2 regions of the Diaphorobacter sp. JS3051 genome follow, and region 1 is predicted to be linked to the other one. Evidence: predicted binding sites of a transcription regulator. Region 1 holds the regulator's gene; the other holds the start of a gene.

Evidence for each region. Region 1 encodes FNR, which switches genes on or off when oxygen is low (the NO sensors DNR and NnrR bind a similar motif). Its sites were predicted from a motif close to TTGATNNNNATCAA; they were not measured.
Region 2: I3K84_RS00100 (universal stress protein) is a predicted target of FNR. The motif match lies at 1,769-1,782, and genes of this name have one in related genera.

The regions. Positions count from the first base shown of each region.
Region 1 covers NZ_CP065406.1:3,771,715-3,775,124, forward strand. The annotation lists gene ccoG (cytochrome c oxidase accessory protein CcoG) at 1-730, shown strand, start outside; gene I3K84_RS17950 (FixH family protein) at 792-1,070, shown strand; gene I3K84_RS17955 (hypothetical protein) at 1,147-1,434, shown strand; gene fnr (fumarate/nitrate reduction transcriptional regulator Fnr) at 1,476-2,219, opposite strand; gene hemN (oxygen-independent coproporphyrinogen III oxidase) at 2,391-3,410, shown strand, end outside.
Region 2 covers NZ_CP065406.1:16,260-19,669, reverse strand. The annotation lists gene purM (phosphoribosylformylglycinamidine cyclo-ligase) at 1-543, shown strand, start outside; gene I3K84_RS00105 (AI-2E family transporter) at 562-1,641, shown strand; gene I3K84_RS00100 (universal stress protein) at 1,865-2,257, shown strand; gene ppk2 (polyphosphate kinase 2) at 2,346-3,260, opposite strand; gene I3K84_RS00090 (SirB1 family protein) at 3,368-3,410, opposite strand, start outside.

The DNA.
Region 1 (3,410 bases):
CGCAATGTTCGACAGGGACACGCTGGTCGTCTCTTACGATCCTGAGCGCGGCGAGCCTCGCGGGCCCCGTAACAAGACCGTAGACCACAAAGCTGCGGGACTGGGTGACTGCATCGATTGCACGCTGTGTGTCCAGGTCTGCCCAACGGGTATCGATATTCGCAACGGACTGCAATACGAATGCATTGGTTGCGGTCTCTGCGTGGACGCTTGCAATACCGTGATGGATAAGATGAAGTATCCGCGCGGGCTGATTCGCTTCTCAACGCAGAACGGCGTCAAGAACCACTGGACCCAGTCGCAAATGCTCAAACGCGTGCTGCGACCCCGTGTGTTGTTCTATTCAGCGGTGCTGGTGGTGTTGTGCGTCGGCATGCTGGCCAGCTTGGTGGTACGCACCCCGTTGAAGGTGGACATCGTGCGCGACCGCGCTGCGCTCTCGCGCATCGTGGCGGGAGGCAAGCTTGAAAATATCTACCGGCTGCAGATCATGAACGCCACGGAGGGGGCGCAGCGCTACACCATCAGCGCCCACGGCATGGAAGGGCTGGAAGTGGCGTCCGAGACCGCAATTGACATTGGACCGGCGGAATCCCGATGGGTGGTTGTCCGTCTTCAAATTCCGTATGGCTCAGCATCTCCTGGATCGCATACGGTGTATTTCGATATTCAAGCGCAGGGTGATAAAGCCCAAGTGGCAGAGAAATCCGTATTCCTCGTACCCCGCTGAAGGCGGTCGTGGAATACAAATGAACAAGCTGTGCTCATAAATGAGCGAGGAGTTAATATAAATGTTGAGTAATTCCCCCATGAAACTGGACGACGACGGAAAGCCTTGGTGGACGTTTGGCCATGTCTGGCTTGTCATCGCGGGGCCGGTGATTGTCATCATTGCGGGCTTCGTGACCCTCTGGCTGGCCGTGAGCAAACCCGACCCCGTCATCGCGGAAGACTATTACCAACGGGGCTTGAACATCAACGAGACCCTGAAGGAGTCTGGGGGCGACATGACGCCTGCCATGAAGGGGCGCAACCATGCAGCTACTCCGCTGGAGGATCAACCGCGCTGACCGGCAGGGCGAGTCCTCTTTGCATGCCGGAGAACAGATGCTAGGCTGTCAACTACACCTGCTAGGAGATGGGCGAATGTGGATGCAACGATTGATGTGGATCGCGTGGCCGGCCTTTTTGATGGCGGGCGTCATGGAAATGGTGGTGTTCGCCTTCGTGGATCCAGAAGCGCTGCAGTGGTTTGATCAACCCCTGCATCTCTCGCGCGAAGGTGTGTATACCATCGCCTTCTTCACGTTCTGGTTCGTACTCATGGCTTCCAGCGCATTGACGACGCTGTTGTCACTCTCGCCCTTTGAGTTGAATCGCTGCCCCGTGCCCAAAGGGGCGCGGCCGGCTGATTGCGCCAAATACGTTTCCTGATCTTTCCGCCGATCAGTTATGAATGAGCAAAAAACCGAAGCTTAATGGCAGGCTTGCTGGCTGTTGACAATGCGCTTCAGCGCATCGGTATCGACGATGCGCACATGGCGCTGTTTTACTTCCACAATACCTTCTTCCACGAACTTGGAAAACGTGCGGCTGACGGTTTCCAGTTTCAATCCTAGGTAGCTGCCGATCTCTTCACGTGTCATGCGCAGCACCAATTCGGATTGCGAGAAACCCCGGGCATGCAAGCGTTGTACGAGATTCAACAGGAATGCGGCAAGGCGTTCCTCAGCACGCATACTCCCCAGCAACAGCATGACCCCATGCTCGCGAACAATCTCGCGGCTCATGATCTTGTGCACATGGTGCTGTAGTGCCGTAACTTCGCGCGACAACTCTTCAATACGATCGAAAGGCATGACGCATACTTCGGCGTCTTCAAGCGCTACCGCATCGCAAGTGTGACGGTCACTCACGATGCCATCCAGGCCAATGATTTCGCCCGCCATTTGAAAACCCGTCACTTGATCGCGACCGTCCTCGGTGGCGACACAGGTCTTGAAGAATCCGGTGCGGATGGCAAAAAGGGATGTGAAGGGTTCACCGTTCCGGAAAAGCGTGCCGCCACGCTTGATCTTGCGTCGTACAGCAACAATGTCATCGATGCGCTTGAGTTGCTGGTCGTCCAGACCCACGGGCATGCACAGCTCACGCAGATTGCAGTTTGAGCAGGCAACTTTGATGGTCTGGAGATTCGTATGCATGGGAACCCTGTTCATGGCTTGAGCTTACCTCTGAACGGCTGGGAGACATGGAATGCCGTAGGCCGCCGGACGACTTTGAGCCGAAGTCAAATTGTCGCCACAAGGACCTCATGGGCGCTTGATCAACGTCAAGGACTCATGGGGGACTCTACGGCACAGTGATATGAAAGTGCAAGGAATCCCGTCATGACCGTTGTTACAACAGAGCTCCTGCGTCGCTTTGACGTCCCAGGGCCGCGCTACACCTCTTATCCGACTGCTGATCGTTTTGTCGAGGCTTTTGGCGAGCGGGAATACATCCTTGCGCTGCAGCAGCGTCGCGTGGGGTCGGTAGCCAAGGCGATGCCTTTGTCGCTTTATGTCCACATCCCGTTTTGTGAATCGCTGTGCTATTACTGCGCGTGTAACAAAATCATTACCCGGCATCCAGAGCGGACAGAGGTCTACTTGCGTTACCTCAGCCGTGAAATCGACCTGCATACGGCGCACTGCGGTGTGGGTCAGCATGTGAGCCAGCTGCATTTCGGCGGCGGCACGCCTACTTTTCTGACGGATGACGGTTTGCGCGAACTGATGGGCATGCTGAGGCGCAGTTTCGTCCTTGTTCCTGGGGGGGAGTACTCCATAGAAGTGGACCCCCGGACCGTGGATGAAGCGCGGCTGGGATTGTTGGCGGAGCTGGGTTTCAATCGCCTGAGCTTTGGCGTGCAGGATTTCGACCCTGAAGTACAAAAGGCCGTGCACCGCATTCAGCCTGCCGAAAAGGTGTTCGCGTTGGTCGATGCGGCTCGCAAGCTCGGGTTTGAATCGGTGAACGTGGATTTGATCTACGGGCTGCCGCGACAGACACCGGAGTCGTTTGATTGCACCTTGGAGCAGGTAGCCGAGCTGCGGCCAGACCGGATCGCGCTGTATGCGTACGCTCACTTGCCAGAACGCTTCAAATCGCAGCGACGCATCATCACGGCCGAGTTGCCCATGGCTTCGGCCAAGGTGTCCATGTTGGCCCGGTCACTTGATGTGTTCCAAGAAGCCGGCTACGTCTACGTGGGCATGGACCATTTTGCTCTGCCAGACGATGCGCTGGCGGTGGCCAAGCGGCAAGGCAGGCTGCACCGCAATTTCCAAGGCTATAGCACGCAGCCCGATTGCGACCTGATTGGTCTGGGCGTTTCTGCCATCGGGCGCGTGGGCGCTACTTACAGC
Region 2 (3,410 bases), 580 kb from region 1:
TCGAAGATCCTCACCGGCCAGACGGTGAAACCCGGCGACGTGGTGCTGGGCCTGGCCTCCAGCGGCGTGCATTCCAACGGTTTTTCGCTGGTGCGCAAGTGCATCGAGCGCGCTGCGGCCGCCGGCACGCTGCCCGACACGCTGGACGGGAAATCCTTCAAGGCCGCCGTCATGGAGCCCACGCGCCTGTACGTGAAGAACGTGCTGGCCGCGCTGGCACAGCATCCGATCAAGGCCCTGGCCCACATCACCGGTGGTGGCCTGCTGGAGAACATTCCGCGGGTATTGCCCGAAGGCACGGCCGCCCACCTGAAGGCCGGCAGCTGGCCGCAGACCGAACTGTTCGCCTGGCTGCAAAAGACCGCCGGCATCGACGACATCGAGATGAACCGCACGTTCAACAACGGCATCGGGATGGTGGTGGTCGTGCCGGCGGAGGCCGCCGATGCCACGGCCGCCACGCTGCGCGCGCTGGGCGAGGCGGTGTACGCCATCGGTGCCATTGCCGAGCGTGGCGACGGCGCCGCCGTCGTCGTGGGCTGATCCAGCGCGATTGGCACGATGCCTTCGGGTCAGCCGCCGCAAGGCTCCGCCGCCACGCCTGCCGCCCTGAGGCCGCCATTCGCGCCCGCCACGCGGGGCGTGGTGATCGCCAGCTACGTGCTGATGGGCGCCGCGCTGCTGCTGGTGATGCTGCGCGGGCTGCTGCCCGGGCTGCTGTGCGTGTGCCTGGGTTTTCTGCTCACGCGTTGGCTGGCGCCACGCTTGGCGTGGTTCCCGTCGCGCACGGCGAACAGCATGGCAACCCGCGGCCAGACGGCAGCCGCCACGCTGGTCATGCTGTCTCCCTTGCTGCTGCTGGCGCTGGCGCTGTCGCATTCGCGCACCTATATCGTCGACGCCCCCCAGCAATACCGCGAACTGCTGGACTTCCTGGCCCGCACCGTGCTGGAACTGCGGCTGAAGCTGCCCACCGACATTGCGGCCCAGTTGCCCGAAGGCGCCGCCGAAATCCAGCGCACCATCGCCGCCTATCTGGCCGCCAAGGCCGGCGCCCTGGCCATGGCGGGGCGCGCCTGGCTCACGGGCCTGCTGTATGCCTATGTGGGCCTGCTGATCGGGGCACTGGCCGCCGTACGCAGCGTGGGCGCTTCACGCGGCCCCTTGGCACAAGAGCTGGTGCTGCGCATCGCGCGTATGGGAGAGGCCTTCCGTCAGATCGTCGCGGCGCAGTTCTGGATTGCCGCCTTCAACACGCTGCTCACCGCACTGTTCCTGTTGCTGGTGCTGCCCCTGTGGGACTTGGACCTGCCCTACACCCCCGCGCTGATCACCCTGACCTTCGTGGCCGGCCTGGTGCCCATCGTGGGCAACCTGCTGTGCAACGCGGTCATCACGCTGGTGGGACTGTCGGTATCGCCCGTTGCGGCCGTGGCCTGCCTGGCCTTCCTGATCCTGATCCACAAGGCCGAGTACGTGATCAATGCCAAGGTCGTCGGGCGGCGCACCCACATGGGCGTGTGGGAGCTGCTGTCGGTGATGTTCGTGGCCGAAGCCGTCTTCGGCCCTGCGGGGCTGGTGGCGGCACCGCTGTTCTACGCCTACCTGAAGAAAGAACTGGAAGCCGCGCGGCTGGTATAACCGCCGCTCCGCAAAAACCATAGCTGCCAGCGCTTATCCAGCAAGCGCTGCAGGGCTTTTTCACCCCCAAAACCTCTTCCCGCGTCCGCCGCGGCGCCTGGCCCCCATCGCGCGCCCCGCACCCGGGTTGACACTCGCCAACGCCGGCGATGTTGGGCTATTCTGGCGGCTGGCGCGCAGTGCGCCAGACACATCGTCATCACAGCCATAAGGGAGACTTTGCATGACCATTCTCGTCGCCTACGTTCCACGCCCCGAAGGCCGGGCCGCGCTGGACAAGGGCATCGAAATCGCCACCCGTCGCAATGAACGCCTGGTCGTCGTCAACGCCGGCCCCGGCGGGCGCCAGGAAGACCCCAGCATCGTCAACGGCTACGAGGCCGAACGTGTGGAGGAGCGCCTGGCCACGCTGCCGATCGAGGCCGAGTTCAAGCAGTTCGTGCGCGGCAAGAGCACCATCGAGGAGATCGAGGAAATGGTCGCGGCGCTGCAGGTATCCGTGCTGGTGATCGGCCTGCGCAAACGCTCGCCCGTCGGCAAGCTGCTGCTGGGCAGCATGGCGCAGGAGATCCTGCTCAACGTCGATTGCCCGGTATTGGCCGTCAAGGCCGCTTAAAGGCACGTCCGAGCGCCCCAAGGTGCTCGGCTCCCCCGGCCTCCGCTTGCCTTGGCGTGGACAGGATCACCCGCCCAGTCGTCAATCGTCAGTACCGCTCGGGCACGATCATGCTGCCGGGTGTGGGCTGGCGCAGGTAGTCCGGGTGGCGCACGCGGTCGGGCAGCACCACCTCGGTATGCGGCACATCGGCATACGGCAGCTGCTCCAGCAAGTGGGCGATGCAGTTGAGGCGCGCTTTCTTCTTGTCCACCGCCTGCACCACCCACCAGGGGGCCTCGGGGATGTGGGTGCGCTCCAGCATCGCCTCCTTGGCCTTGGTGTATTCCTCCCAGCGCACGCGGCTCTCCAGGTCCATGGGGCTCAGTTTCCACTGCTTGAGCGGGTCGTGGATGCGCCCCAGGAACCGCAGGTGCTGCTCCTCGTCGGAGATCGAGAACCAGTACTTGATGAGCCGGATGCCTGAGCGCACGAGCATCTTCTCGAACTCCGGCACGCTGCGGAAGAACTCCTCGTACTCCTCCTCCGTGCAAAAGCCCATCACTTTCTCGACGCCCGCGCGGTTGTACCAACTGCGGTCAAAGAGCACGATCTCGCCTGCCGCGGGCAGGTGCGCCACATAGCGCTGGAAGTACCACTGCGTGCGCTCGCGGTCATTGGGCGCAGGTAGCGCAGCCACGCGCACCACGCGCGGGTTCAACCGCTGCGTAATGCGCTTGATCACCCCGCCCTTGCCGGCGGCATCGCGCCCCTCGAAGATCACCACCACCTTCTGCCTTGAGTGCTGCACCCAGTCCTGCAGCTTGACCAGCTCGCCCTGCAGGCGGAACAGCTCCCGGAAATATTGCTGGCGTGCCAGCCGGTCCACGGGCGCCTGCAGGCCGTGCTCATCGAAGGCGCGGTCCTCGATCTCCAGCTCCAACTCCTCGTCATAGCCGTCGGCCAGATCGTCGGCGATGCGTTCCATGAGTTCGTGGGAATTGATCTCGGATATATGCGGCATGACTGGTACCTTCTCAGCAGGCAGAAGATGGTGACAACTCTTCGTGTCCAGCACATGACATGGTGCGCTTTTGCCATGTTTTTGTCACATGGCACGCTTGGCCTGGATCAGAAACGGCGCAGTTCTTTCACGCGCTGTGCGATCGCAGGG